4 regions of the Bradyrhizobium sp. UFLA06-06 genome follow, and region 2 is predicted to be linked to each of the others. Evidence: riboswitches for the same ligand, from Rfam matches in the RefSeq annotation. Region 2 holds a riboswitch; each other region holds the start of a gene.
The links. Region 2 has a riboswitch for cobalamin ahead of IF803_RS29200 (TonB-dependent receptor). Riboswitches for the same ligand answer to the same signal wherever they lie in the genome.
Positions count from the first base shown of each region.

Region 1: another riboswitch for cobalamin. It lies ahead of IF803_RS01245 (DUF1636 family protein); the one in region 2 lies ahead of IF803_RS29200 (TonB-dependent receptor).
Region 3: another riboswitch for cobalamin. It lies ahead of IF803_RS34005 (TonB-dependent receptor); the one in region 2 lies ahead of IF803_RS29200 (TonB-dependent receptor).
Region 4: another riboswitch for cobalamin. It lies ahead of metE (5-methyltetrahydropteroyltriglutamate--homocysteine S-methyltransferase); the one in region 2 lies ahead of IF803_RS29200 (TonB-dependent receptor).

Region 1 is NZ_JADFUD010000001.1:281,833-289,116, forward strand. Features, by position in the region: gene cbiB (adenosylcobinamide-phosphate synthase CbiB) at 1-216, shown strand, start outside; gene cobD (threonine-phosphate decarboxylase CobD) at 228-1,193, shown strand; gene IF803_RS01235 (cobyric acid synthase) at 1,375-2,823, opposite strand; gene cobO (cob(I)yrinic acid a,c-diamide adenosyltransferase) at 2,835-3,488, opposite strand; cobalamin riboswitch at 3,525-3,739, shown strand; gene IF803_RS01245 (DUF1636 family protein) at 3,834-4,208, shown strand; gene cobW (cobalamin biosynthesis protein CobW) at 4,205-5,239, shown strand; gene cobN (cobaltochelatase subunit CobN) at 5,239-7,284, shown strand, end outside.
Region 2 is NZ_JADFUD010000043.1:8,500-15,783, forward strand. Features, by position in the region: gene IF803_RS29190 (ABC transporter substrate-binding protein) at 1-597, opposite strand, end outside; gene IF803_RS29195 (hypothetical protein) at 807-980, opposite strand; gene IF803_RS29200 (TonB-dependent receptor) at 1,093-3,360, opposite strand; cobalamin riboswitch at 3,470-3,667, opposite strand; gene IF803_RS29205 (FecCD family ABC transporter permease) at 3,780-4,823, shown strand; gene IF803_RS29210 (ABC transporter ATP-binding protein) at 4,820-5,593, shown strand; gene IF803_RS29215 (ABC transporter substrate-binding protein) at 5,794-6,609, shown strand; gene IF803_RS29220 (MBL fold metallo-hydrolase) at 6,782-7,284, opposite strand, start outside.
Region 3 is NZ_JADFUD010000060.1:38,485-45,768, reverse strand. Features, by position in the region: gene IF803_RS34020 (hypothetical protein) at 1-264, shown strand, start outside; gene IF803_RS34015 (amidohydrolase family protein) at 418-1,908, shown strand; gene IF803_RS34010 (CobW family GTP-binding protein) at 1,910-2,833, shown strand; cobalamin riboswitch at 3,124-3,319, shown strand; gene IF803_RS34005 (TonB-dependent receptor) at 3,427-5,709, shown strand; gene IF803_RS34000 (PepSY domain-containing protein) at 5,712-7,211, shown strand; gene IF803_RS33995 (tetratricopeptide repeat protein) at 7,219-7,284, opposite strand, start outside.
Region 4 is NZ_JADFUD010000047.1:21,678-28,961, forward strand. Features, by position in the region: gene IF803_RS30555 (hypothetical protein) at 1-828, opposite strand, end outside; cobalamin riboswitch at 2,177-2,379, shown strand; gene metE (5-methyltetrahydropteroyltriglutamate--homocysteine S-methyltransferase) at 2,482-4,827, shown strand; gene hemN (oxygen-independent coproporphyrinogen III oxidase) at 5,540-6,892, opposite strand.

The DNA.
Region 1 (7,284 bases), on a different contig from region 2:
TCGCCGAATGCCGGCTGGCCGGAAGCCGCGATGGCCGGCGCGCTCGGCGTCCGGCTCAGCGGTCCCCGCATCTATCACGGTCACATCGCCGATGAGCCGTGGCTGAACGAGGGGGCGCGCGATCCGGCTGCCGCTGACGTCCTCACCGGGCTGAAGCTCTATCGCTACGCCATGGTGCTGTTGGCTGCGGCGTTCGTCGCCCTGGCGCTGGCGTGAAGGAGCGGCGCATGCGTGAGCACGGCGGGAATCTTGATGTCGCCCAGCAGCGCTTCGGCGGCGCCGCGGACGACTGGATCGACCTGTCGACCGGGATCAATCGGGCGCCGTATCCCCTGGTCGATGTCGAGCCGCGGCACTGGAGCGCGTTGCCGTCGCGATCCGATCTTGAATCGCTCCACGACGCCGCGCGGCAAGCCTATGCCACCGACGCGCCGATGGTGGCGATGGGTGGTGCGCAGGCCGCCATTCAGTTGCTGCCGCATCTGGCGCTCAAGGGGCGGGCGCGGATCCTGGCGCCGACCTACAATGAGTATGCCGCGGTGTTGTCGGCCGCCGGCTGGGACGTCGCCGAGGTGTCCGATCTCACCGCGCTCGCGGGAGCGGACATTGCGATCGTCGTCAATCCGAACAATCCCGATGGACGGCGCCATGATCGGCAGGAATTGCTGGCACTGCTGCCGCGCGTTGGCCGGCTCGTCATCGACGAGAGTTTTGCGGACGCCGTTCCTGACCTGTCCCTTGCACCGGAAGCAGGACGCGCCGGGCTCCTGATCCTGCGCTCCTTCGGAAAGTTTTACGGACTTGCCGGCTTGCGGCTCGGCTTCGCTGTCGGCAGCGAGGCTGATATCGCCGCGCTTGCCGCGATGGCGGGCCCATGGCCGGTTTCGGGTGCCGCGATTGCGATCGGACGGCGCGCGTTGCTCGATCGCGACTGGGCAGAGGCGACAGCCGCGCGGCTCGCGGACGACTGCGTCAGGCTCGACGCGGCAGCGCGATCGCAGGGCTGGACGCTGCTCGGCGGCACGCCGCTGTTCCGGCTTTATGAGGTCGGCGATGCGCTGGCCGCGCAGGCGAAGCTTGCCCGCGGCCAGATCTGGTCGCGGGTCTTCCGGCAAAAGCCGGGATGGTTGCGGCTCGGCTTGCCGGGCGGCGAGGCGGAATGGTCGCGCCTTTCCTCCGTGTTGTCGCGCTGATTGCGACGGCGCTGCGCTCCCTCTCCCCGTTCTTACGGGGAGAGGGCTGGGGTGAGGGGCCGCATCCGCATATTCGGCGACAGCTGCGGTTGCGGAGGCTCCCCCTCACCCGGAACGCATCTAGCGATGCGTTCCGACCTCTCCCCGCACGCGGGGCGAGGTGAAAAGGAATCATCACGCGCTAACGCGCCAGCGCGAGCAGGCCTTTGACATCGAGATGGGTCTCGATGTGCTCGGCAAGCGCGTCGAGCGCGCTCTCGACCCTGGCGCCGTAGGGCTGATCAGCCGCCGCGATGTCGAGTTGCGTGAGGAAAGCCTTGCGAAATTCGTCCGAGGCGAACAGGCCGTGCAGATAGCTGCCGTGAACGCGCCCATCGCTGGAAACGGCACCATCAGCTGCACCATCAAGCAACGCAAATGGTCGCGCGCGATCCGGCCCGTCGGTGCGCCCGATATGGATTTCATAGGCGTTGATCGGTTGATGGGTCGCTTCATGCACCGCACTGACGCGCGTCAGCGTCTTCTGTTCGGTCATCGTGGTCGTGACATCGAGCAGCCCGAGGCCGCGGGTTTCGCCGGCGGGCCCCTCGATCCCTTCAGGATCGGCGACGCTCTGTCCGAGCATCTGGTAGCCGCCGCACAGGCCGAGGACATGGCCGCCGCGGCGATGATGCGCGAGGAGATCGATGTCCCAGCCCTGCGCGCGCAGGAAGGCGAGGTCGCCGCGGGTCGATTTCGAGCCGGGCAGGATAACGAGCTTCGCGTCACCCGGGATGGCTTCGCCCGGACGTACCATCACGAGATCGACGCCGGGCTCGAGCTTCAGCGGATCGAGGTCGTCGAAATTGGCGATCCGCGACAGGGCGAGGAAGGCGATCTTGCACTGACCGGGCTTGCGCGCCTCGCCGAGCCCGAGCGCATCTTCGGCCGGAAGCTCGCCGGCGCGGACGAACCAGGGCAGCACGCCAAAGCCGCGCCACGCCGTGCGCTCTTCGATCAGCCGGTACCCGTCATCGAACAATGTCGGATCGCCGCGGAATTTGTTGATGACGAAGCCCTGGATCATCGCGGCATCATCAGGATCGATCACGGTCATGATGCCGACCAGCTGCGCGATCACGCCGCCGCGGTCGATGTCGCCGACCAGCACCACCGGCACGTCGGCTTTGCGAGCAAAACCCATATTGGCGATATCGGCCTTGCGTAAGTTGACCTCGGCGGGGCTGCCGGCGCCCTCGACCAGCACCAGATCGGCGCGCGCCTTCAGGCGCGCAAAACTCTCCAGCACCGCGCCCATCAGCGACGACTTCATGCCGGCATATTCGCGCGCGCGTGCGGTGGCGATCCGTTTACCGTGCACGATGATCTGGGCGCCGACATCGGTCTCGGGCTTGAGTAGCACCGGGTTCATGTCGGTGTGCGGCTCGACGCCGGCGGCGAGCGCCTGCAACGCCTGCGCGCGGCCGATCTCGCCGCCGTCGACGGTCACGGCGGCGTTGTTCGACATGTTCTGCGGCTTGAACGGCAGCACGCGCAGGCCGCGCCGTCGGGCGGCGCGTGCGAGGCCGGCGACGATGAGCGACTTGCCCACGTCCGAGCCGGCTCCCTGGATCATCAATGCGCGCGCCATGGTGCTGTCTGTCAGAACTCGACGCCTGGCTGGGCCTTGATGCCGGAGCGGAACGGATGCTTCACCAGCGTCATCTCGGTGACGAGATCGGCAATCTCGATCAATTCCTCCTTGGCATTGCGCCCGGTGAGCACGACATGGGTCATCGGCGGCTTCGACGTTGTCAGGAAGTCGACGACATCGGCGATCGCGAGGTAATCGTAGCGTAGCGCGATGTTGATCTCGTCGAGCACGACCATGCGCAGGCTCGGGTCTGCGATCAGCTGCTTGGCCTTTTCCCAGCCCGCTTGCGCTGCCGCGATGTCGCGGGTGCGATCCTGCGTCTCCCAGGTAAAGCCTTCGCCCATCGCGTGGAATTGACAGAGATCGCCGAAATGCCCGGTGAGCAGGCGGCGCTCGCCGGTATCCCAGGCGCCCTTGATGAACTGCACCACGGCGCAGGGGAAGCCGTGCGCCACACAGCGCACGATCATACCGAACGCGGAGGATGATTTTCCTTTGCCGGCGCCGGTATGAACGATGATCAGGCCCTTTTCGCCGCTCTTGGTCGCCATGATGCGGTCGCGGGCGGCCTTCTTTTTCGCCATCTTGTCCGCATGGCGCGCGTCCAGCGAAGAATCGGTGCCGACGGCGGCGTCTTCAGCGTCGTTTCCATCAGAAGTCATCACGTTCCTTCGGCTTGACAAGTGCGAGGCTTGGACGAATGGTGCGTCCGCGTTGGTTCCTGTCCTACGACAGGCGAACAGGGAATGCGATAGGGAGATGACCGCAAGGTTCGCCCGAAGCGCAGCCGCCCCCGCGACCGTGACCGGAGAGATGCCCAAGCCACTGATTCCATACGGAGTCGGGAAGGTGGGCATCGAAGGGTAAAACCTGCTCCGCAAGCCGGGAGACCTGCCAACGCAGCATGTTGTGAAACCGGCGGACGGGGTGTTCCGCGACGGGGAACGAACCTGTCCAAAATCGGTTCGTGTGCCTCATCGCTTCCCGCTGTCAATCCAGGAAGGGCGATGAGCGTTACACTTCATGTCTGCATCACCTGCCGCGCCGGCCAGACGCCGGCGGAAGGTGAGCTCGCGCCCGGTGCGCGCCTGCATGCCGCGCTTGTCGAGGCCGGCGTGCCCGATGACGTCAATCTGGTTCCCGTCGCATGCCTGTCGGCCTGCAGCCAGGGTTGCTCGGTCGCGCTCAGCGCGCCGGGGCGATGGTCCTATGTCTACGGCCGACTGTCCGCCGATAATGCCGCGGATGTGATCGCCGGTGCCTCCGCCTATGCGGCGGCGCCCGACGGCATCGTGCCGTGGCGCAGCCGTCCGGAAATCTTCCGCAAGCAATCGCTCGCCCGCATTCCACCTCTTCCCGTCGTGCCGGAGGCCGCAGAATGACCACGCTCGCCAAAATTCCTGTCACGGTCGTGACCGGCTTTCTCGGCTCCGGCAAGACGACGCTGATCCAGCATCTGATCCGCAATGCCAACGGCAAGAAGCTCGCGGTGCTGGTCAACGAATTCGGCAGCGAAGGCGTCGACGGCGACATCCTGAAGTCGTGCGCCGACGCCAATTGTCCGGCCGAGAACATCGTCGAGCTCGCCAATGGCTGCATTTGCTGCACCGTCGCCGACGATTTCATCCCGGCGATGGAGCAGTTGCTGGCGCGGAACGTGAAGCCCGATCACATCGTGATCGAGACCTCAGGGCTCGCCCTGCCGAAGCCGCTGCTGAAAGCGTTCGACTGGCCGGAGATCCGCTCGCGGATCACGGTCGACGGCGTGATCGCGCTCGCCGACGCCGAGGCCGTTGCGGCCGGCCGTTTTGCGCCTGACCCGGCCGCGGTGGATGCGCAGCGCGCAGCGGACGACAATCTCGACCACGAGACGCCGCTGTCGGAAGTGTTCGAGGACCAGATCGCCTGTGCCGATATCGTGCTGCTGACCAAGGCGGATCTCGCCGGGGCGGAGGGGATCAAGGCAGCGAAAGAGGTGATCGCGGCCGAGATGCCGCGCGAGGTGCCGATGCTGCCCGTCGTCGACGGCACGATCGACGCGCGCGTGATCCTCGGGCTCGAAGCGGCGGCGGAGAACGATCTCGCGTCGCGGCCGTCGCATCACGATGGCGAGGAGGAACACGAGCACGACGATTTCAATTCCGTCGTGATCGATCTTCCGGAAGTTTCGGATGTCGACGCGCTGGTCGCCTCGATCAAGGGACTGGCGCGCGAGCAGAATGTGCTGCGCGCCAAGGGCTATATCGCGGTCGAAGGCAAGCCGATGCGGCTGCTGGTGCAATCGGTCGGCGAGCGGGTGCGGCATCAGTTCGACATGCCCTGGGGCGCCCGGGCGCGGCAGTCGAAGCTTGTCGTGATCGGCGAACATGCCGACATCGACGAAGCCGCGATCAGGGCACGGCTTGGTGTTTGATGCACGTCGTCTTCCGCGAGAGCCGCGGCCTTGAGGAGACCGCGACGCCAAGGGACCTCGGCCAGGATCCGGCCGATCTCGTGGTGTTGTCGTTTTCCGACAGCGATCTTGCTGCCTTCGCGGCCGGCTGGCGGCGCGGCCGCGCTGCGTTGCCGTCGCTGCGGCTCGGCAATCTCGCGGAGCTGCGCCATCCGCTGTCGGTGGATACCTATATCGAGCGGACGCTCTCGCACGCCCGCGGCATTCTGGTGCGGCTGATCGGCGGCGAGCCCTATTGGTCGTACGGGCTGGCCGCGGTGCATCGGCTGGCGAAGGAGCGCGGCATCGCCCTGGTGGTGCTGCCGGCCGATGGCCGCGACGATCTGCGGCTGGATGAATTCTCGACCTTGCCGGTCTCGACGCTGCGCCGTCTCAAGGTGCTGTGCGACAAGGGCGGCCCGGTTGCCGCGCAGGCCGTGATCGCGCAACTGGCGCTGGCGTCCGGACTCTATGCCGGGCCTGTGGTCGGCGAGATCGATCTTCCCGAGATCGGCGTCTACGATCCCCGGCGCGGTGCCATCGCGGCGTTGCCGGCACCGGACGGCCGGGCGCGCGTGCTGGTGACGTTTTATCGTTCTTATCTCGCGGCCGGTGACACGGCGCCGGTCGATGCACTGATCGATGCATTGCGTGAGAGGGGCTTTGATGCTCATGGCGTGTTCGTCACTTCGTTGAAGGCGGCGGGCGTGTCCGATTGGCTGCGCGTTCAGTTTGCGCAATGCGCTCCAGCGGCCATCGTCAATGCGACCGCGTTCTCCGCGGCCGGCGACGACGGCACGACGCCGTTCGACGCTGCATCGTGCCCGGTGTTCCAGGTCGCTTTGTCGACCGCGCGGCGCGAGGATTGGGCCGGATCGCTGCGCGGTCTGTCGCCTGGCGATCTCGCGATGCATGTGGTGCTGCCGGAGGTCGACGGCCGCCTGTTCACAGGCGTCGTGAGCTTCAAATCGCCTGGTGAGCGCGATCCCGAGCTGCAATTCGCGCATCTTGCGCATCGGCCGGATGCCGAGCGCGTCGCTGCAATTGCCGCACGCGTGGCCGCCTGGCATCGGCTTGCCGGCAAGCCGGAACAGGAGAAGCGGCTTGCGCTGGTGCTCTCGAACTATCCGGGCCGTCCGCATCAGATCGCGCATGCCGTCGGCCTCGATGCGCTTGCCTCGGTCGAGGCGTTGCTGACAGATCTCGCGGCCGCGGGATTTGACCTTGAGCCGGTGGAGTCGCTGGGCGACATTCTTTTGCGCAGGAATTTGACGTGGAAGGTCGCCGACTATCGCGCCGCGCTTTCCGGCCTTCCGCAACAACTGCAGGACGATCTCAGCCGCGCATGGGGCGCGCCGGAGGATGATCCCGATTGCCGTGACGGCGCATTTCATTTCGCGGCGATCTGCTGCGGCAAATCGGTCATTGCCGTTCAGCCGGAGCGCGGTGAGGTGGGGCAGCGCGACGCCGACTATCACGATCTGGCGCGCACGCCGCGTCACGCCTATGTCGCGTTCTATCTGTGGCTCAGGCGGCAAGGCATCGATGCCGTCGTCCACATCGGCGCGCATGGAACGCTGGAATGGCTACCGGGGAAGTCGGTTGCGCTGTCGTCCGCATGCTGGCCGGAGGCGCTGATCGGCGATCTGCCTGTTGTCTATCCCTTCATCGTCAACGATCCCGGCGAGGCCGCGCAGGCCAAGCGCCGGATCGGTGCCGTGACGATCGGACATCTGCCCCCGCCACTGGCACAGGCCGCAGTGCCGGAAGGCCTGCGCAGTCTCGAGCGCTTGCTCGATGAGTATTCGACTGCCGACGGCCTCGATCCGGCGCGGCGGCAGCGCCTGATCGCCGCGATTCGCGACGAAGCGCGCATCGCCGGGCTGGAAGACGATCTCGGTCTCGCCGAGTCGGTCTCCGCAGCCGAGGCCATTCCGCAGATCGATCGTTTCGTCTGCGACCTCAAGGAAAGCCAGTTCGGCGACGGCCTGCATATATTCGGGCAGGGCGCGTGCGGCGAAGCGGAG
Region 2 (7,284 bases):
CGGCTCCAACCCCAAGGCCTTGGCTGCGGCCTCGTTGGCACGGTCAATCGGAGCGAGCCCGCGTTCATCGGCGCCGGGGATCGTTTGATCGCTGAGAATCGCAACGCGCGTGATTCCGGGCAATGCCTCCTTCAGAATTTTGAATTGCTTGCTGGCCTGCTGCGGATCGAGGTTGGTGAGGCCCGTGATGTTGCCTCCCGGTTTTTCCATCGAGGCGACAAGCTTCAATGCAACCGGGTCGGTCACGATTGCAAAGATCACCGGAATCGTCGACGTCGCCTTCTGCGACGCCACCGACGCCGGGCCGCCGAGTGCAAGGATGACATCCACGTTCGCACCGACCAGCTCCGAGGCGAGGCCCGGAAGGCGCTCGAGCTTCGACTCGGCAAATCGCGGTTCGATGACGATGTCGGGGCCTTCGAGATAGCCGCGGTCGGCGAAGTCGCTCAGAAGGTTTTTCTTGATGGAGTCGAAGAGCGGCGACGGGCTGCCGTTGAGAAGGATTCCTACTTTCCTGGGGGCTTGTTGCGCATTGGACGGTTCGCACGTCGACGCGATCATGCAGAAGACCGTGAGCACCGCCTTCGCAAACCTCATGGCACCGCCCCCCGGGCAAGGACCCAGCGTCCATGCGGAGCCTAGCACGGCAACCAATCCGGAAGGGGGGCCAGCCCATGACCCCGCTGCGACCTAATGTCTGCTTGGCGACGATGAACCGGGCTCGGTAGCTCGCAAGCTACGAGGCCGCCGCCCGCGACCCGGCGCGCAACTGCGCCCGGGACATTTGGATGGACATCTGCCGCGCCTCACAATGGCTCGTCATCATTGCCGTAGCGGTCGAGCTTCGGCGTGGCGATGTCGCCGTCCTCGTAATAGTCATCGTCCTGCAGCGCTGCGGGCGGCGGAGGCTTCTTCGACTTGTCGTCGGTCTTGTCTTTGGTCTTGGCGCCGTCCTTGCTCGTCTTTCCGGCCTTGGCCATGCGTTTCCCCTGCACGGGTCAAATCAGCAGCCGGAATTCTACTCCAGTTTGCGGACGCTTGTAACGTGATGAGAGGGTGCGGCGGGGTCACACCTCGCCCCACCGGATAGCTCTAAAACGTCGCGCCGGCCTTTACCATGTAGGTGCGGCCGGGCAGCGGATAGGCCGAGAAGCGGCCCTCCGTGAACGTGCTCGCGATGGCGTAGTCGTAATAGAGCGCGTTGAACAGGTTGTTCACGCTCAGCGACCAGAAGAAGCGGTCATACTGCCCGCTCACCTTGATGTCGGCGGTGGCGTTGCCGGGAATCCGGCTCTGGGTGTTGGCCTGGTCGTTGTCCATGATGCGCGAGCTCCAGGCCCGCACCGTGGCGTCGAACACCAGATAGTTCTGCCAGATATTCCAGGTGACGCCGAGATTGCCGGTGTAGCGCGACACCAGCGGCACGTCGTTGCCGGCCCAGATGCCTTCGCGGAACACCGCGCGGGTGATCGCCATGCCGCCGCGCAGGGTGACGCTGTCGCTGACCTTGAGCGCCGCGCTGGTCTCCGAGCCATAGCGGCGGGTGGGGTCGAGGTTGGTGTTGTAGAACAGCACCGGATTGAAATGGATCTCGTTCTCGAGATCCATCAGATAGACGCTGGTCTGGACCTGGAAGCGGTTGGTCCTGACGCGAAAGCCGCCCTCGACGTCCTGCGAGGTCTGGGTCTTGAGCTGGAAGGTCTGCGGGATCGGGGCGAAGGTCAGCGGGTCGAATGACGGACCCGACGCGACGCGTTCGTCGACATCAGGCGTGCGGAATGCGCGTGCCGCGCGGCCGAACACCGAGAAGGTGTCGGTCAGGCGATGCTCGACGCCGACATGCAGCGCGTATTGCGTCTCGTTGCTGTCGAGCGGTGCCGCCTGCGCGTCGAACGCGAACGGCGCGTTCGGGTCGTAGCGATCGCGCGCCGAGACGCTGGTGTTCTGCACACGCGCGCCGTAGGAGAAGTCCGTCGTCGGCAGCACGCCGATCGTGTGCTGCCAGTAGCCGGCCACGGACTGCTGCTCGATATTGTAGATGTGGAACGGGTCGACGCCCTGATAGGCGCCGCGCGACTCGCGGAAGGTCGAATCGTAATAGTCGATGCCGGTCAGGATCGTCGACGGCATCCCCAGCATCACATTCTTGACGCTGAGCCGCGGCGTCAGCGACCAGGTCTGCAGCGCGGCGTCATTGTAGGTCGAAGCGAAGCTGATGGTCGGCACCTTGCCGAAGAAGCCGCTCTGCGTCTCGCGCTGCCGCCAGCCGCCGTCGACGATGAGGTCGACGCCGTTGATCAGCGTCCTGGTGAAGCCGGCCGTGACGCTGGCGGTTTGCTGGTTGGCATAGTCGAAGGGCGTCGCGGCGCCGCGGCGATCGATGAGCAGCTCGTTGACGCCGATCGACGGATCGACCAGCCGACCGCCGGGCAGGCCGAGCTTCTGGTCGCTGCCGGCGACGGTGAGGAAGGCGGTGAGATCAGGCGTGGTGTAGTTGATGTTGCCGACGGCGTTGCGCTGGTCGAGCGCATTGTTGACGCGGTAGCCGTCGGACTTGATGCCGTTGCCGTAGAACGAGGAGGACCACGGTCCGGAATTGAGCGCCGCGGAGACCGCGGCCATGCGGGTGTTGAACGAGCCGACTCCGGCCTCGGCCCGCATCGTCGTCGGCGGGCCGCCGACGCCGGTCTTGGTGATGATGTTGACCACGCCGCCCACCGCGTTGTCGCCGTAGAGCACGGCGCCGCTGTTGCCGCGCGTGATCTCGATCCGCTCGATCGAATCGAGCGGAATCGTGGTGAGGTCGAAGCCGGCCTTGTCGACGTCGTTAAGGCGGCGGCCGTTGAGCAGGAACAGCGTGTTGTCGGTCGCGAATGCGCCGAAACCGCGCAGGTCGACCGAGGTCTTGGCGCCGTTCGGCCCGCCATAGGGCGTTTGCAGCTGCACGCCCGGCACCTGCGCGAGGATCTCCGGCAACGACTGCACCGGCGAATGCGCGATGTCGTCGGCGGTGATCACGGCCGAGGAGGCGCCGACAATGCCGGCGAACTGGCGGCCGCCGCCGGTGCCACCCGTTCCGGTGGCCACGCCGGTCGCTGTCGTGCCAGATCCGCTGCCGCTGCCCGCATTGTTACTCTGCGTGGTGCCCGGCGCCGGGCGGCGCGGCGCCGGCGCTTCGTCGGCGGCCGGCCTGGCGCGCGTGACGTTCTGGTCGCCCGGCTTGGTGACTTCGATCGCCGGCAGCTGATCGGGAGCGGGCGCCTGCTGCGCCCGCGCGGCGGGGACAAGGATTGCCGGCGCGATCATCGTCGACGCGAGCAGAAGCGCGCGGTGTCGCCGATCGAGAGAGAAGGAGAACATAAGCGAGGCCTCGGCAACGTCAGTGGCACGTCACCGCGAACCAGTCTCACCATCGTGCTCACGGCATCAGGTGAAGCTCATGCCTGTACTCCCCGACCGGCATCCTCGCGTGTGACCACGGCTGACGGCAGGTCTCCTGGCTCGCGGGTCGTTACCCTTCGTCGCCTTCCCAGGACCGAGATTCCCAGTGGCCTGTGACGAAGGATTCACCGCATACAGTTGCGGGGGCAGCCGCGGCGTTGGGGAAGTTTCCCCGTACCGCATTCCCTTTTCATCTCATGAAAGAACCGTCATGTTCATCTAGGGTTCGGCCGGGCAGCAAAGTCAATCCGGCCGAAGTCGGGCGGCGGCCGGGCGGCCACGGTTTTTGTCGAGTGTCGCTTGTCTGCCACGGCGATCGCTGTAAGAGCATGGATTCAATGAGCGTGCAGGATTTTGCCTTGGCGGCCGAGGTCGCGGCGCGACGCCGGTGGGGCGCCACCGCGGCGCTGCTCGCGCTCGTGGTCCTGCTGCTGCTGATCTCGCTCGGCATCGGGCCGGTGCGGCTGTCGCCGCTTGCGGTGATCGAGGCGCTGTTCGGCGGCGGCAGCGATGTGGCGCAGGTGATCGTGCGCGAGATCCGCCTGCCGCGCACCATCCTGGCATTCGCGATCGGCGCTATTCTCGGGCTGTCCGGTGCGGCGCTGCAAGGGCTGCTGCGTAATCCGCTGGCCTCGCCGTCGCTGTTCGGCGCGCCGCAATCGGCGGCCTTCGGCGCGGTGCTGGTGATCGCGCTGGGCCTCGCCGATGTGCGCTCCTATGCGCTGCCGGTGGTGGCGATCATCGCCGCCTTCGGCTCGGTGTTCGCGCTGCTTGCGATCGCCGGCCGCAATGCCGGGCTCTTGATCCTGATCCTCGCCGGGCTTGCGATCTCGAGCTTTGCGGGGGCGGCGACGGCGCTGGTGATGAATCTCTCGAGCAATCCGTTCGTGGTGTTGGAGATCGCGTTCTGGCTGCTCGGCTCGCTGGAGGACCGCAGCTTCCAGCACGTGGCGCTGGCACTGCCCTTCATCGTCGCGGGCGCCGCCATCCTGCTCAGCCAGGCGAACGCCTTCCGCGCGCTGACGCTTGGCGAGGAGGCGGCGCAGAGCCTCGGCGTCGATGTCGGGCGGTTGCGGCTACTCGTCATCACGGGCGTAGCGCTCGGCGTCGGCGGCGCGGTCGCGGTCACCGGCACGATCGGTTTCATCGGCCTCGTCGCGCCGCATCTGATGCGTCCGCTGATCGGTCACGATCCGGCGCGGCTCTTGGTGCCGAGCGCGCTCACCGGCTCGGCGCTGCTGCTCGCGGCCGATATCGCGGCGCGCATCATCCCCTCGACCTCGGACATCAAGGTCGGCGTGCTGACCTCGATCATCGGCGTGCCGTTCTTCCTTTACCTCATCATGCGCGAACGCCGCGCGCTCGGCGGAGGTGTGGCATGACGCTGCTCTCCGCCGCCGCGCTCAATGCCTCGCTCGGCAGCCGCAAGGTGCTGCACGATATCTCGCTGTCGCTGCCATCGGGCCATCTGGTCGCGCTGGTCGGGCCGAACGGCGCCGGCAAGACCACGCTGCTGCGTGCACTGGCCGGGCTGATTCCCTCCGACGGCGAGATCCGGATCGGCGGCGATCCGCTGGCGTCGCTGCCGCTGCGCGAGCGTGCGAAGCGCTTTGCCTATCTGCCGCAGGGGCACATGGTGCACTGGCCGCTGCCGGCGCGCGACATTGTCGCGCTCGGCCGCTATCCGCACGGCGCGACCGATCCGGCGCGGCTGTCGCCGACGGATATGGAGGCGGTGCTGCGGGCGATGCAGGCGGTCGACGTAACTGAATTCAGCGATCGCCGCGTCACCGAACTCTCCGGCGGCGAGCGCAGCCGCGTCGCGCTGGCCCGGGTGCTCGCGGTGGAGGCGCCGGTGATCCTCGCCGACGAGCCGACCGCCTCGCTCGATCCGCGCCATCAGATCGACGTGATGCAGAAGCTGCGCAACGTCGCCGACACCGGCGTGCTGGTGATCGTGGTGACGCACGATCTCGGGCTCGCGGCGCGCTTTGCCGATCATGTGCTGGTGCTCGCGGAGGGGCGGCTGGCCGCACAGGGCGCGCCTGCTGAAGCATTGTCGGAGAGCGTCCTCGCCAGCGTGTTCCGGGTCAGCGCCTACCGTGCCGAATTTCAGCGCGAAGCCGTCATCGTGCCGTGGGCGGACGTCTGATGTGCGCAGGGTGCGGCCGCGAACTTCCTGCACCTCTCCCGCTTGCGGGGGAGGTCGCTGCGCTCGAAGAGCGCAGCGGGTGGGGGCTCTCTCCACAATATGACTCGCAGCGAAACCCCCACCCCAACCCTCCCCCGCAAGCGGGAGAGGGGGCGCACCTTTTCAACGGTGGCCATCTTGCTTCGCTTCATCGTGGAGTGATGGTCGCGATTCTGCTGTGGCTTATTTCTGCCGGTGCCGCGTCCGCCGCCGGACCGCGCATCGTCTCGATGAATGTCTGCAGCGACCAGCTTGTGCTGTCGCTGGCCGATCCGGACCAGATCATCGGTCTCAGCCGCTTCTCGCGCGATGCCTGGCAATCCTGGGCCGCCGAGAAGGCGCGAAATTTTCTGCGCCTGTCCGGCGAGGCCGAGGACGTGCTGCTGCTCAAGCCCGATCTCGTCGTGGTCAGCCTGTTCGACAAGCGCGCGACCCGCGACCTGTTGAAGGCCAACGGGCTGCACCTCGTCGAATTCACGGTGCCGCGCACGCTGGATGAGGTGAAGAACCAGATTCGCGCGATGGGCGATGTGGTGCAGCATCCCGATCGCGCGGAGGCTGCGATCGCGCGCCTCGATGCGGCGATCGCGCATGCGCGGGCGGCGGCGAGCGCGCATCATTACCGTGTGCTGCCGCTGGAGCGACGCGGCTTTGTCTCGGGCGACCATAGCCTGGTCAGCTCGCTGCTGGCGGCAGCCGGCCTCGCCAACGCCGCCGGCGAACTTGGCGTCGGCGCAGGCGGGTTTGCTTCGCTGGAGGCGATCGTAAAACTGCGGCCGGATTTCATCCTGGTGTCGGAAGCCGGCGACCGCGCCGAGGATGACGGTCGCGCCTTCCTGCTGCATCCGGCGCTGGAGCGCTTCTATCCGCAAAGCAAGCGCATCGTGCTGCCCGAGCGGCTCACCGTCTGCGGCGGCGTGATGCTGGCGGATGCGCTGGATCGGCTGACGGAAGAGTTGCAGCGAGTGACGCGGTGATCCTTCGTCATCCGTCATCCTGAGGAGCGCGTAGCGCGTCTCGAAGGATGCACGGCCCGGATGTCTCCAAATGTTTGCGGACAGGACGTGGCCGTGCACCCTTCGAGGCTCGCTCCGCTCGCACCTCAGGGTGACGGTCTCATATTTTCGTGTGGGCTAGACGGTTGGACGTTTACCCCATCACCACGGGACCGCCGGCCTTCTTCCACGCATCGATGCCGCCCTCGATATGGGCGGTGTTGGCCAATCCCGCCTTCTTCGCGGCGGCCACCGCCATCGCCGATCGCTCGCCGAAGGCGCAGAAGAACACGACGCGGCGGCCGGTCGCGGCCGCGACTTCGCGCAGCATGCCGCCGGGCTGCAAGGTGGCGCAAATCCCCGGATAGGGCGCGTGCAGCGCGCCCTCCAGCGTGCCGTGCTTGGCGCGCTCGCCGCTTTCGCGCAGATCGACCAGCAGGATATCGGGCCGGCCGAGGCTCGCGATGGCGTCGCGCGCGTTGAGGGAGAGACCTTCCTTGGCGAGTTCGTCCTGGTGCAGACCGACATGCATGTTGGCGGGCACCACGACGTCCATCAGCTTCGGGTTCGGCAAGTTGAGGTTGTTCATCAGCTCGACATAGTCGTCGATCGATTTGACCTGCAGCCGCGGATTGTAGCGCTTCTCCTCGCCGATGG
Region 3 (7,284 bases), on a different contig from region 2:
CGGCTGGGCGGCGCGGCCGATGACGCCTTCCACTTCTTCCGCAGGACGACCGCGGAGCTGTGCGCGGCGATCTCCGGTCAAAGCGCGGATCAGGATTCCGTCATCCGGCGATTCCTGGCGCAGATCGACAATGTCAGGCTCAAGCGCGCGGTCGAGGCGGCGATCGCCAAGGACCGCACGCCGCCAAAACTCGTGGCGAGCCGCGTGAAGCCCGGCCCCGATCTCTGGCGCGGGCTGGCGCCGCGGCGTGCAACCGGAACGTAGGAAGGGCCTCACTCTGCAATCGCCATCACGGCGCGGCGGATATTCCGTCACAGCATGTCGCCACAACCCTGGCCGGCTTGCTGCGATCAGTGCGATGCGCTTCTCTGTGCTCGACAAGAGACCGGTCGGTTTCGGAATGCGGGGAGTGACGAGATGGGTGGCTTGGTGATCAGCGGCGGCCGGGTGGTGGATCCGGCCAGCGGGATGGACGCGATCGGCGATGTGGCAGTGGTCGACGGCAAGATCGCCGCGGTCGGCAGCGGCCTCGGCGGCGCCGAGCGGCGGATCGACGCGACCGGGCTCGTGGTGGCGCCGGGTTTCATCGACCTGCACGCGCATGGCCAGACCATTCCGGCCGACCGCATGCAGGCGTTCGACGGGGTGACGACCTCGCTCGACCTCGAGGCCGGCGTGCTGCCGGTCGCGTCCTGGTACAAGCGCCAGGCCGAGAAGGGCAGGGTGCTGAACTACGGCGCCGCCGCCAACTGGGCCTTCGCGCGCATCGGTGCGATGACCGGTTCGAATTCGGAAAGCTCGCTGGAATCGTTTGGGGCCGCGATGCGCGATCGCCGCTGGATCGAAAACGTCGCGACCGAAGGCGAGGTCGGCGGCATCCTCGACCGCCTCGCGATCGGCCTGAACGAGGGCGGTATCGGCATCGGCATTCTCAACGCCTATGCGCCGGGCGCCGGCGTGCAGGAATTGACCGCGGTGTGCCAGCTCGCGGCCACGCATGCGGTGCCGACCTTCACCCACGTCGCCTACATGTCGCGGATCGATCCCGAGAGCGCGGCCGAGGCCTATATCCGCCTGATCGGCTATGCCGGCGCCACCGGCGCGCATATGCACATCTGTCATTTCAACTCGTCGAGCAAGACGGATATCGAACGCTGTGTTGCGCTGATCGCGAAGGCGCAGGCGCAGGGCCTGCCGATCACGGTGGAGGCCTATCCCTATGGCACCGGCTCGACCGTGCTGGCGGCGACCTTCTTCAGCGATCCGAAATTCGAGGAGCGCAACGGCCTCGGTTATGATTCGGTGCAGCGCGTGACCGACGGTCACCGTTTCGGCAGCCGCGAGGAGCTGCTGGCGGCACAGGCCGAAGAGCCCTCGACCTTGGTGCTGTGGCACGTGCTCGATATCGAGAACAACGCGCATCATCGCGATCTGCTCGACATGGCGGTGCTGTATCCGGGCGGCGCGATCGCCTCCGACGCGATGCCGTGGACGCTGTCCGACGGCCGCCCCTACACCGGCGACGCCTGGCCGCTGCCCGACGATGCCACCTCGCATCCGCGCTCGGCGGGCTGCTTCACCCGCTTCATCCGCGAATGGGTGCGGGAGCGCAAGAAGGTGTCGCTGCTCGAGGGTATCCGCAAATGCGCGCTGATCCCGGCCGAGATCCTGTCGGCGAGCACGCCGGCGATGCGGGCCAAGGGCCGGCTGCAGGTCGGCGCCGACGCCGATGTCGTGGTGTTCGACTTTGAGACGCTGAGCGATCGTGCGACCTTCTCCGCGATGAATCGTCCGGCGGAGGGCGTGCGGCATCTCGTGGTCAGCGGCCAGCCGCTGATCAGCGATGGTGTGCTCGATGTCGCGGCGCGTCCCGGCCGGCCGGTGCGCCGGCCTGTCACCGGAGGCTGAGGTGCCGGTCCCGATCCTGCTGGTCGCGGGCTTCCTCGGGGCGGGCAAGACCACGGTCGTCAACCATCTGCTGGCGCATGCGCAAGGGCGGCGCATCGCCGCCGTGGTCAACGATTTCGGTGCGATCAATATCGACGCGGAGCTGATCGCGGGCGCCAGCGACGGCGTGGTCAGCCTGAGCAACGGTTGCATCTGCTGCACGCTGGAGGGCGACCTGCTGCGCACGCTCGCCACGCTGCTGCGGCGTGATCCGCGTCCCGAATTCATCGTGATCGAGACCAGCGGGATCGCCGATCCCGCCGACATCGTGCGCAACCTGATGGATCCCGTGATCTGGAAGGAGGCGCCGCTCGAGACCGTGCTGTGCGTGGTCGACGCGACGCAGCCTGCGGCGATGCTGAACGACGCGCTGCTGCGCTCGCAGCTGCGGGCGGCGGATGTGGTGGCGCTGAGCAAGGTCGATCTCGCCGATGCCGCTGCGTGCGCCGCGATCCGCGACGCCGTGCGCGCGATTCGTCCGGCAGCCGTGGTGGTCGATGCGTTGCATGGCGAGGTGCCGGCCGCGCTGCTGTTTCCGGCGGATCTCGATCACCTGCCGGCGCCGCGCGAGACCGCGCCGCGACGGCCGGCGTCCGACCGGTTCGAGACGCTGAGCTGGACCTCGGAGCGGCCCGTCGTGCTGCCGCGCCTGCAGCAGGCGATCGGCAGACTGGCGCCGAAGCTGGCGCGGGCGAAGGGATTGTTCGAGACGGTGGAGCAGCCCGGGCGGCTGACGGTGTTTCAACTCGCCGGCGGCCGCGCGACCTTGGCTACGGGCGGCGTGCCGTCGCCCGGCGTGCCGCGCACGCGAATCGTGTTCATCGCCGAGATGGGTGCTCTGTCGCGGGCGGAGATTGATGCGATCATGGAAGGCTGCGTCGAGTGACGCAAATGTCCCGTCATCCTGAGAGAATGTGAATGTATTCAGCGTCGTCCTGGCGAAAGCCAGGACCCATTACCCCAACCGCCTATTGTTGTGCGACGCTGGGGCCACTATCGCGCTCTCTATCGAATTCGGTGGTTATGGGTCCTGGCTTTCGCCAGGACGACAGCGCGGGGATGACGGGACAAGAAGTCTCCGCGTCAGCCGCAGATGTCGCTGTGTCATCGCCGCCGCAGCATTTCGCAAAGCATGTGTGGGACGATCGCATCGAATTGACAGCCCTGCCGCCAGCACCTATCGTTTTTGCCGACGGTTCCCTTCGGGGATCAAAAGGGAATGCGGTGCGAGGGTAACCTCAATGCCGCAGCTGTCCCCGCAACTGTAAACGGCGAGCCTTTCGTCAATTTGCCACTGGGCTATCAGGCCCGGGAAGGCGTCGACAGGCGATGACCCGTGAGCCAGGAGACCTGCCGTCAGTCGTGGTCACACGCGAGCACATCGGGCGGGGGCGTCCTGGTGGGATCGGAGCACTGCCTTTTGGGCAATGCGCCAGTCCGCGTTCGCGGTGACGTGCCACGTTACCGCGAGTCGTTTTCATGTCTCCGTCCTTTCCCGTTGCGCGCAAATGGCGCCTCGGTCTCGTCTGCTCCCTGTCATCGCTACTGCTGCCGGCTGAGGGCTCGACACAAACACCTCCACCAACCAGGCTCGATCCGATCGAGGTCGCGCCTTCCGCTGCGGCAAAGCCGAAGCCTGCGGCGCGCAGCCGTGACATGGCCGCTGCGGCGCGGCCACGGCCGAGGCCCGCGACGGTCGCACCAGCCGGCAACACGCCGCGCGCCGCGGCGTCAGGCGCATCGGGGGCGGTATCGCCGACGCTCAATGCCACCACGCAGGGCGGCACCGGTAGTCGTCTCAATCTGACGCCGCTGCAGACGCCGGCCAGCGTCGAGATCATCACGGCGCAGACCATCGCTGAGCGCGGCCAGCATAATGTGGTCGATGCCGTCACCCAGGACGCGGCCGGCTTCATCGCAACGCCGGCGCCCGGCAATGGCGGCCTGTCGTTCAGCACCCGCGGCTTTGCCGGCAGCAACTCGGTGATGACGCTGTACGACGGCACGCGTTTCTATATCGGCTCCGGCACGCTGACGTTTCCCTACGACACATGGTCGACGCAGCGCATCGAGGTGCTGCGCGGCCCGGCCTCGGTGCTGTACGGCGAGGGCGCGATCGGCGGCGTCATCAACGTGATCCCGAAGAAACCGCAGAGCACGACTTATAACGAGGCCGAGGTCTCGCTCGACAGCAACATGACCCGGCGGCTCTCGGTGGACAGCACCGGTCCGATCAATCCCAATGTGTCGTACCGCGTCAACGCCACCGGCAACATGTCGGACGGCTGGGTCGATCGCGACAAGACCTCGAATGCGGTGGTCTCCGCCGCCGTGCGGGTGCAGGCGTCGGACAATCTCGCCTTCACGCTGTCGGAGAACTACGGCGACCGCAGCCCGTCGCGTTATTTCGGCACGCCGCTGATCAACGGCTCGATCCAGGACGCGCTGCGCTTCAAGAACTACAACGCATTGGACAGCGCGATCCGCTATCAGGACAGCTGGACCCGGTTCAAGACCGAGTGGGACGTCGCCGACGGCATCAAGGTCAACAACACGCTGTATTACCTGACCAGCGAGCGGCACTGGCGCGACATCGAGAACTACACCTGGAATCCGAAGACCCAACTGATCGATCGCACGAGCTATATCGAAATCTTCCACGACCAGAAGCAGCTCGGCAACCGGATGGATACGACCTTCAGCGGTCACGTGTTCGGACTTGCGAACCAGTTCGTCGCCGGGTTCGACGTCAACCGGATCGACTTCACCCATACCAACAACTCGCCCTATGGCGGCGCGTCGTCGGTCAATCCCTACGTGTTCGATCCGGGATCGTTCTTCGCGACGACGACGGCGACCACACCGGGCTTCAATGCGATCGTCAATCAATACGCGCTGTTCGCCGAGGATCGGCTCTCGCTGACCGATCAATTGTCGCTGGTCACCGGGGTCAGGTATGATCGCCCCGAGGTGGAGCGCACCGACTACAAGACGCCGGCAAACAGTTTTGAGACGAAGCTATCGGGGACCAGCTGGCGCGCCGGCCTCGTTTACGAGCCGATCAAGAACCTCGCGTTCTATGGCCAGTACGCGGTCGGCGTCGATCCGGTCAGCAACCTGATCTCGCTGCCCGTCTCGCAAAAAACCTTCCAGCTTGCGACCGGCGAGCAGACCGAGATCGGGGTCAAGCAGGCGTTCTGGGGCGGCCGCGGCGAGTGGACGCTGGCCGCCTACGAGATCGTCAAGACCGGGCTCACGATTCCCGATCCCGGCAATCCCACCGGCGGCCTGGCATTGCAGATCGGCCAGCAATCATCGCGCGGGGTCGAAGGATCGATCGGGCTCGCGCTGAGCGACGGCTGGCGCGTCGACGCCAATCTTGCGCTGTTGCGCGCCAGATACGACAACAACAGCCAGGTGGTCGGCGGCAAGATTGTCAGCTTCAACGGCAATGTCCCGGTCAACGTGCCGCAGCAGGTCTCGAACGTCTGGCTGACCTGGGATTTCGCGCCCAACTGGTCGGTCTATGGCGGCGTGCAGATCGTCGGTGCGATGTACTCCGATCTCGCCAACACCCAGCTGCGGCCGAGCTACAATGTGGTCAATGGCGGCATCAGATGGAAGCCGGATGACCGCACCACGGTCGCGCTCCGCCTCTACAATCTGTTCGACAAGGTCTACGCAGTAACCTCGAACGGCACCGGGCAGTGGCTGCTCGGCATGCCGCGTACCGCCGAATTGTCCGTCAACGTGAAGTTTTGACCATGCGCAACGCTCTGATCCGGCGCGGGCGGCGATGGCTCTATGTCGTCCATCGCTGGATCGGCATTGCGACGTGTCTCCTGTTCGCGATGTGGTTTATCTCCGGCCTCGTCATGATGTACGTGGCCTTTCCGCGCCTCACCGACAGCGAGCGCGTCGCCGCGCTCCCTGTCATTCCTTGGAATAAGGTGCAGCTCGCACCCGATCGCGCGATGGCGATCGCGGGTGTCGAGCGTTATCCGCGTGACCTGCGGCTCGCGATGATGGACGACACGCCCGTCTATCGCGTCACCGGCTGGAAGGGAGGGGCGATCACGATTTCGGCGACCGACGGCAGCGTGATCGACCGCATCACGCCGGACCAGGCGCTGGCCATCGCACGCCATCATCCGCACACGGTGCAACCCCAACTGCTCGACACCGTGACGCGCGACCAATGGTCGGTCACGGCGCGCTTCGATCCGTTGCGGCCGCTCTATCTGATCGGCCTCGGCGACCCCGATGGCACCGAGCTCTACGTCTCCTCGCGCACCGGCGAGATCGCGCTCGACACCACGCGTCGCGAGCGCATCTGGAACTGGCTTGGTTCGATCCCGCACTGGATCTATCCGACCGTGTTGCGCAAGGACGGCCCGCTGTGGCGGGATGTGGTGCTTTGGATCTCGGGGGTCTGTCTTGTGGTCGCGGTCACCGGCTTCTGGATCGGCATTTTGCGCCTGCGGCTGACGCGCCGCTACGCGAGCGGCGCCGTCTCGCCCTATCGCGGCTGGATGGCCTGGCATCACATCGCCGGCCTGATCGGCGGCATCTGCGTCTTGACCTGGATGTTCAGCGGCTGGCTGTCGCTCAATCCCGGCGGCGCGTTCTCCGCTCGCGGCATCACCCGCGAGATCGCGGTCGGCTACAGCGGCCACGACACGCCCGACATCGTCGCCGGCTTCCAGTCGTCGCCATCGATGCCGGCGGTGGAGGCCCGCTTCGTCTGGATCGGCGGACACCGGTTGATGTTGCTCGACGACGGTAACGGCGGCCGCAGCATCGCCGATCCTGTGACCGGTGCGCAGATGCCCCTCTCGCGCGACGAGATCATCGCTGCCGCCCGACACGCAATGCCCGGCGCTGCGATGACATCAGCGCGGCAGCTCGATGAACCCGACGCCTACTGGTACACGCTGCACCAGGCGCGCGAGCTTCCCGTATTGCGGATTGGCTTCGACGATCCCGCCCACACCTGGCTGCATATCTCTCCCGTCACTGGCGAGATCCTCGACCGCAGTGACGACAGCCGCCGGTCCTACCGCTGGCTGTTCAACGCGCTGCACAGCCTCGACTTCCCGCTGCTGCTACGCATCTCGCCGGCGCGCGACGTCGTGGTGTGGCTGCTATCGGCGGCTGGCACGATTATCTCGATCAGCGGGATCGTGATCGGCTGGCGCCGGTTGCGGCGGCGCAAGGTGCGAGCGAGGCCAGTGTCGGCGAGCCTCGTGCGCACGCCCTCGTAAGCCGCGATTACTTGACGGTCAGGTGCACGTCCGACGCTGGCCGATCGGGGGCCCATTCCAGTGCGAACCGCTG
Region 4 (7,284 bases), on a different contig from region 2:
TTGCTTTGTGTGACCATTGGCCGAGGCCTTTCGCGCCCTCTCTATTGCTTCCCGTTCACTTGGCTCTATCCGATCGAACCAGGAGCCTGGAGGATAGGCCGCGATACGCTTAGCGAAGGAAGATTGCGGCTCCCAATCTTGTCCCTCGCTCTTCTCGAAAGTGATGACGCCGTTGTGGGTAAAATAATGGGGGCCTGGGATGTTACAGTTCACCAAAAGCAGAACGCGCCACAGATCGCCCTTCTCGGTCGGCTTGGCATTGGGTTTCGACACGTAATCCACTACAACGGGTTCAATGATATGGCAGCGGCCGTGCCGCAGAAGATTGCCGAGCTTGCCTTGCGCAGTCGTCACGAAGTTGAAGTTGGCCGGATCATGCAGAAAGTGAAGATTCGCGTCCCTTTCGCCATCTGTAACCTCACTGGCGATCAACGAGAGCGCCAAGGCGCGCCAGCCCAATTCAATCGGCTTTGCATATGTCGATGCAAGTTTAATCGTCCCGTCAGTCGCGATCTTCCAAGTGATAGCGTACTGTTCGTCTGATCTGTTGTCCGGGTGCCTGGTCCATGAAAAATAAACGTACTCTGTTCGGTCAATTCCTTCAGCGACTCCCCACGATCGAGGCACAAAGTGAGCCACCTTCGAGACCTTGGAAATGATTTGTTCTATAGTCTCACCATCTTGCGCTCGCCACGTTGACTTGACCCTTTCGACAAGCGTGTGGTCGTTGGCGCGAACATTGTTGCTCGTCGCCGCCAGCCCGGCCAGGCAGATCAGCGACCGAGCGATACAGAACCAAAGCACGCGCTTTCCAGACTTTTTCTTCATTGCTTCCGGCTCATCTGGTTATCATCCACACGTCAATCCAAAGCGGCACGTCTTCCTCAGCGTGCTTTGCGCAGATCGCAAGAAGTTAGCGGCAACGTGACGCAGGCGCCTGCCGATGTCCCGCGCGAGCAGGCGCCGTCCCTCGATGTCACGCGCCGCTAACTTCAGTGGTCAGCCAAAGCCTCAATTTGCAATGCTGGACCTGCCCAGGAGGAGAAGCCTGGACATGATGAGGACTTGCATTGTTCGTGCCAGGCAATAACCGGCAGTTCGCGGCAGATTTGTGCTGTCTTTGTCGACTTACCGACCTACGCACGTTCTAATGTTACCATTCAGCCTATTCGCCACGACTTCCGTGAATGATTCTTGTCACGCACTGAATCTTCGACAGCGGGCGAATGCCTCGCTGCCAGAGTCTTGACGACAATTGGGAGCAGGTATGCCGCCATCGATCCGTGTGATCCGGGGGCGTTGCCGCTACTACGAATGTCGAGGGCGCCCCAGCCTGTTGTGCTTGGCACTTTGCGGCCTACACCAACGCGGAGCCGCCCTTCAGCGGCGGGCGATTTGGAATCGATGTTAAGGAACTTCACGGATCAAGCAGGGGACGAGACGTGGCATTCTCCGCTCGCGCAACGTTAGGGGCCGTCGTCTACCTGCTCGTCATTGCAGTCAACATTCAAGGAGCTGCGCTTCCACGCAGCCGTGTCGACCGGCAAGAGGGAAGCCTCAGGTCTTGCTAGCTTCGGCTCGAACTACTCAACACTTCCGAGAGCATCTGTCTGACGGGGCGGCTCATAAAAGGCCTTGCCATCCAGCCGAACAGACCGACAGTAAAGACGGCAGCAGCAAAGACGCCGAGGGCGCTCCAAACAGCCATTTTCATTGCGAGGGTCTCTTTTGGTTGTGGTGATTCAATATGCTTGCTTTGGCCAGTATCACCAAAACGTCGGCGTGACGCCTACCAGGATTGGCTGGTCGCACATCGACACGTCCGCTGAGCACGCTGCTGGATTAAGCGAATACCTCTTGCGCGTATTCGCCACTGATCCATGGTTATTAATGGAGAAGGGAGGGCGCATCGAAGCGTGCTCGATGAATCGTTCAAAAGCCGGGCCGCATGACAAGCGTCTTGCGCGGCGCCGTGAGCTTCTTCGTGCTGGGCGCATTCGTCTCGTGCACAGATCTGACCCGCCGCCCGACGCCAATGCGTCTCCGAGATGGTCATTCCGATATCCTATGACTGGAGATGGCTTCTACGTCGCGATCAAGCGTGGCCTCGGAGGAGCATTCGCGTAAGAGAGGTCGCAGCACCAATTTGAGAGGTTGACGGCCGAGTTCTCTTGCCGATAATCCAAGTCGTCGAGGTTCTCCGGTTTCCGTTTGATCCGGAGCTAAGAGGGAAGCCGGTGCCAATGCCGGCGCTGCCCCCGCAACTGTGAGCGGTGAGCCACTGTCCAACAAAGTCACTGAAGCCCGCGCGGCTTCGGGAAGGCCGGACGGCGGCAATGACCCGCGAGCCAGGAGACCTGCCCCGACAAAATATTCATCCACGGGCGGGGTGTCCCGGTGGTGCGCCAAGCAGCCGTCGCTCGGGCGACTTCTCCTGCCTGCGTCCGCCATGGCCTTTGCCCCCAACATGGGGTTAGCGCTATGTCTCTTCTCTCCCTTCCGGTTGCCACGCTCGGAACGCCGCGCATCGGTCCAAGACGCGAGCTCAAAGTCGCACTCGAAGGCTATTGGGCCGGAAGAATTAGTGAACAGCAGTTGCTTGAGGACGCAGCCGGCCTACGTGCCGCGAACTGGGCGCGCCAGAAGTCCCTCGGTGTCACCGTGATTCCGTCGAACGACTTCTCGTTGTACGATCAGGTGCTCGACACCAGTGTCATGGTCGGCGCCATCCCGGAAGTCTACGCCTCGAAAGCCGAGCCCGTTTCCCTCAAGACGTATTTCGCCATGGCACGCGGTTCACAATACGACGGCCGGGGTGCGAGTTGCGGCCACGGATCTCGCGGCGATGGCGCACCCGCGCAGGAGATGACCAAGTGGTTCGACACCAACTACCATTACATGGTCCCGGAATTTCATCGCGGACAGACTTTCAGGCTGTCCTCTCGCAAGCCTATCGACGAGTATGAGGAAGCCAAGGCCCTTGGCTTTCAGACTCGCCCTGTCCTGATCGGCCCGGTCACATTCCTAAAGCTAGGCAAGAGTGCTGATCCTGCGTTCCAGCCACTGTCACTCCTGGATGACCTGATACAGGTCTATATCGAGGTTCTGCAGGAATTGGCCAAACGCGGGGCAAATTGGGTTCAGTTCGACGAGCCCTGCTTGGTTCTTGATCTGGATGAGGAATCAAGACAATCCTTGCTACATGCCTATGACCGGCTCGCCAAGGAAGGGCCGGCCATCAAGATCATGGTCGCCAGCTATTTCGGTGGCCTCGGCGACAATCTTCCCACCGCCTTGCGCCTACCTGTCGCCGGGCTGCACGTCGACCTGGTTCGGGCGCCAGCGTTATTGGACCAGATCATTACCGCCAAGCGAAGTGATCTCGTCGTGTCACTCGGCGCGATAGACGGCCGCAATGTGTGGCGGACGAATTTGTCGGCACTGCGCCAACGGCTCGATCCCGCTATCGCGAAGCTGGGCAAAGATCGCATACAAATCGCTCCATCCTGTTCGCTGCTTCACGTGCCGGTCGATGTTGAACTCGAGACGGAGCTCGCTTCAGACATCAAGGGTTGGCTAGCATTCTCCGTTCAGAAGATTCGCGAGCTTGCGACCTTGGCGCGCGCTCTTGCAGGCGATCAGGATGTTGCTGGCGCTCTTGCGCAGTCGGAGCGCGTCACCACCGATCGTGGGACTTCGCCAAAGATCCGAGATGCCGATGTCGCCATCCGGATGAGAGCGATCAACCAGGCCACGCGCCGGCGCGCCAGTCCATTTGCCAGCCGTGCCGAGATCCAGCGCAAGCGCTTCAAACTACCGGCGTTTCCGACAACGACGATCGGATCGTTTCCGCAGACTGCAGAGGTTCGTAATGCCCGCGCAGCGCACGCGCGAGGCACGATGAACGACGGACAATACGACGAGTTCCTCAAGGAAGAGACTGCGCGTGCCGTACGTTGGCAGGAGGACATTGGCCTCGACGTGCTTGTGCACGGCGAGTTTGAGCGCAATGACATGGTGCAGTACTTCGGCGAACAACTCGCCGGCTTCGCATTTACCAAAAATGGCTGGGTACAATCCTATGGCTCGCGCTGTGTCCGGCCGCCGATCTTGTTTGGCGATGTCTCACGGCCGAAGCCGATCACCGTGGGGTGGTGGCGGTACGCGCAATCGCTAACCAAGAAGCCGATGAAGGCGATGTTGACCGGACCAGTGACGATCTTGAACTGGTCGTTTGTTCGCGATGATATTCCCCGAGCCGAGGTCTGTCGTCAAATTGCGCTCGCGATCCGAGACGAAGTCGGCGATCTCGAAAATGCTGGTGCAGCCATGATCCAGATCGACGAGGCTGCGCTGCGCGAAGGATTGCCGCCGCGCCGATCGGAGTGGACGGCTTATCTCGAGTGGGCCGGGGATTGCTTCCGCATCTGCTCATCGGGCGTCGCCGATCAAACCCAGATCCATACCCACATGTGCTACTCGGAATTCAACGACATCATCGATGCGATTGCTGCAATGGACGCGGATGTCATCTCGATCGAGACTTCGCGGTCGAAAATGGAGCTGCTCGACGCGTTTCGGAACTACAAATATCCAAATCAAATCGGGCCGGGTGTGTACGATATCCATTCTCCGCGCGTGCCCGAGTCGAGCGAGATGAAAGAGCTCGTGGCTTTGGCTCGAAAGCGGCTGCAGGATTCGCAACTTTGGATCAATCCGGATTGCGGTCTGAAGACGCGCAAATGGGAGGAGGTTCGCCCGGCGCTGGTGAACATGGTCTCCGCCGCCCGCGAACTACGCGCTGCATCCACTCCAGCCGACCGTTGACCTGGTCTGGTCTTTCGTCGAGAAGGCCGGTCGCCTGTCAACGATTTGCGGGCTCGATAATTGTGGGAGGCATTGGTGAGCAGAAAAAGGCCCGGCCGCCTTTAGCGGCCGGGCGGAAGTGTGTCCGGGAGGAGCGACGCTGCTAGGCAACGTGCTGACTTCCATCGGCGGAAGGAGGGCGCCGATGGTTCGATTACGGCGGGGACATCCGCCGAAATCTGACCCCAGTTAAGGCGCAAGCTCAGCGTAGCTCAATCATGCCCTGGTATGCGGCCGATATAGCCTAGATTTGAAATCTACACCAAGGTTTGTCACTTATGAGTAGTTTCGCAACGCTCTGCAGGGCCGAGAAATGTGGGGCGGTCGTGCCGGGCGATCATGGACGGGCACCAAGCGCACGTTGGTACGCTTTTCTGCCGGAAACGATGGGCTCGATCAACGGGACCATACGATAACGCGCACAGCAAGGATCTTATCGTGGTGACCAATGCAATCTGCGGCTTGCTATTGATCCCGCTTCAGCTAGTCATTGGTCTAGTCAAGTTTTTATACCAACCTCTGTTGGAAATCTTGTGCGGCTCGACGAAGAGCCGGCGAACGGGATGCCGATCAGCGTGCTCTTGATCGCCGCGACTGCTCGCGATCCAGAGCATAAACCGGTTTGGTGATGTCGAACTCGGATCTGAAACGGCTCGGTTCGGCTTCGTCTGGTTTAGACCGCCAGACTATGTGTAGCCCCGCTCCGAGTAAGGTGAGCGTCGAAGATCGATGCGACGCTCCGGGCCAGGAACTCTGCGCCACCGGCTATCGAAAGCCGGCTATCATCCATCACCACGACGCCATCGGCGATAAGGCCGTCGAGGCGAGAACGATCAACGACGGCCAAGCTTGGATCCCGGCCGTAACGACGGGATGTCTCGGAAAGATCGACTGTCAAATCGCACATGATTCGTTCGATAATCTCGGCGTGGAAGCGATCGTCGTCAGTCAGTAAATAGCCCTTTGCGATGGCCAGCCGATCCTCGCTGATGCGAGCGAGGTAGTCCTTCGTCGGGACGGCGTTCGCGACAAAGCCCTGTTGCATACGGCCGATGGCGCTGGCGCCCAGACCAATCAAGGTGTCCGCGCTATCGTCAGTGTAGCCCTGGAAATTGCGCCTCAACCTGCCTTCCTGGCTCGCCAGGGCGAGATTGTCGTCCGGTAGGGCGAAGTGATCGATTCCGACGCGGACATATCCCGCATCAACCAAAGCTTCCGTGATCGTTTCGGATTGGACGTGGCGCGCAATGCTGTCGGGCAGGGTGGACGCATCGATCAGACGTTGATGCTTCTTGAAGGAAGGAATATGCGCGTAGCCAAAGGCCGAAAACCGGTCCGGATGAAGCTCGAGGCATCTGGCGACGGTATCCAGGCACGAAGCGACCGTCTGCCGGGGCAGGCCATAGAGCAGGTCGAAATTGATACGTTCGACGCCGGCACGGCGCAACCGATCGACCGAGGTCGCGGTCTGTCCGAAGCTCTGCAGACGGTTGATGCCCTGCTGAACAACTGGATCGAAGCTCTGGACACCAAGGCTCGCCCGGTTGACCCCGCAATAGCCAAGAGCCTCGGCCATCGGCTCGCTCAACATGCGTGGATCGATCTCTACGGCGATCTCGGCATCAGGCAGGACCGCGAATGAATGGCGCAACGAACCGACCAGATCAGCGAACGTTTCAGGTGTCATGATCGTCGGGGTGCCGCCCCCGAAGTGGATATGAGTGATCGGTTGCCGTCGGCCAAGGGTTTCTGCAACGAGGTAAGCTTCGGTCCGCAGTCCCGCTGCATAGAACGAGATCGGCTCCTGGCGCTTCGTGACAGAAGTGTGGCAGCCACAATACCAGCACGTGCGTCGACAAAACGGCACGTGCACGTAGATCGATGCGGATTGCTGCGCGCCCAACGACTTGAGCCACATTTGATAGTCGGATTCGCAAATCGAAGCTGAGAAATGGGGGGCCGTCGGATAGCTGGTGTAGCGCGGCAGCCGTTGCTGCCCGTAGGCTTGTGCCAAGTCCGGTCGCATTCAGAGTGCCTTTCTTCCCTGGCCAACCGATTACCGGACACGCGGCGGATAGGCTTTGCGCTGGCTCAAAATATCCGCGTTGTTGATGGCGATAGCGGCCCTAAAGCCAAGATTGGTAGGGCATGCCGGCAACGTACGCATCGCACTTTGGATCGCGATGAAGGTCCTGCCCTCTTCCGGGCAAGAAGAGGTCCAGCAGTGCCGCAACGATCGATCGCGGTCGGTCGGTGGACGTAAGGGGCACTCATATTACGTAATATCACTGGGGCGCTGGTCGAGCGGTATTGCCAATTGCCCCGCGACGTTCACGTCACGGGACCAGCCGGACCCCGGCCGTGCTGTTTGCGAAGGGACCGGCTGCAAGTGATCATCGGGCGCGGATGTCGCGCTGG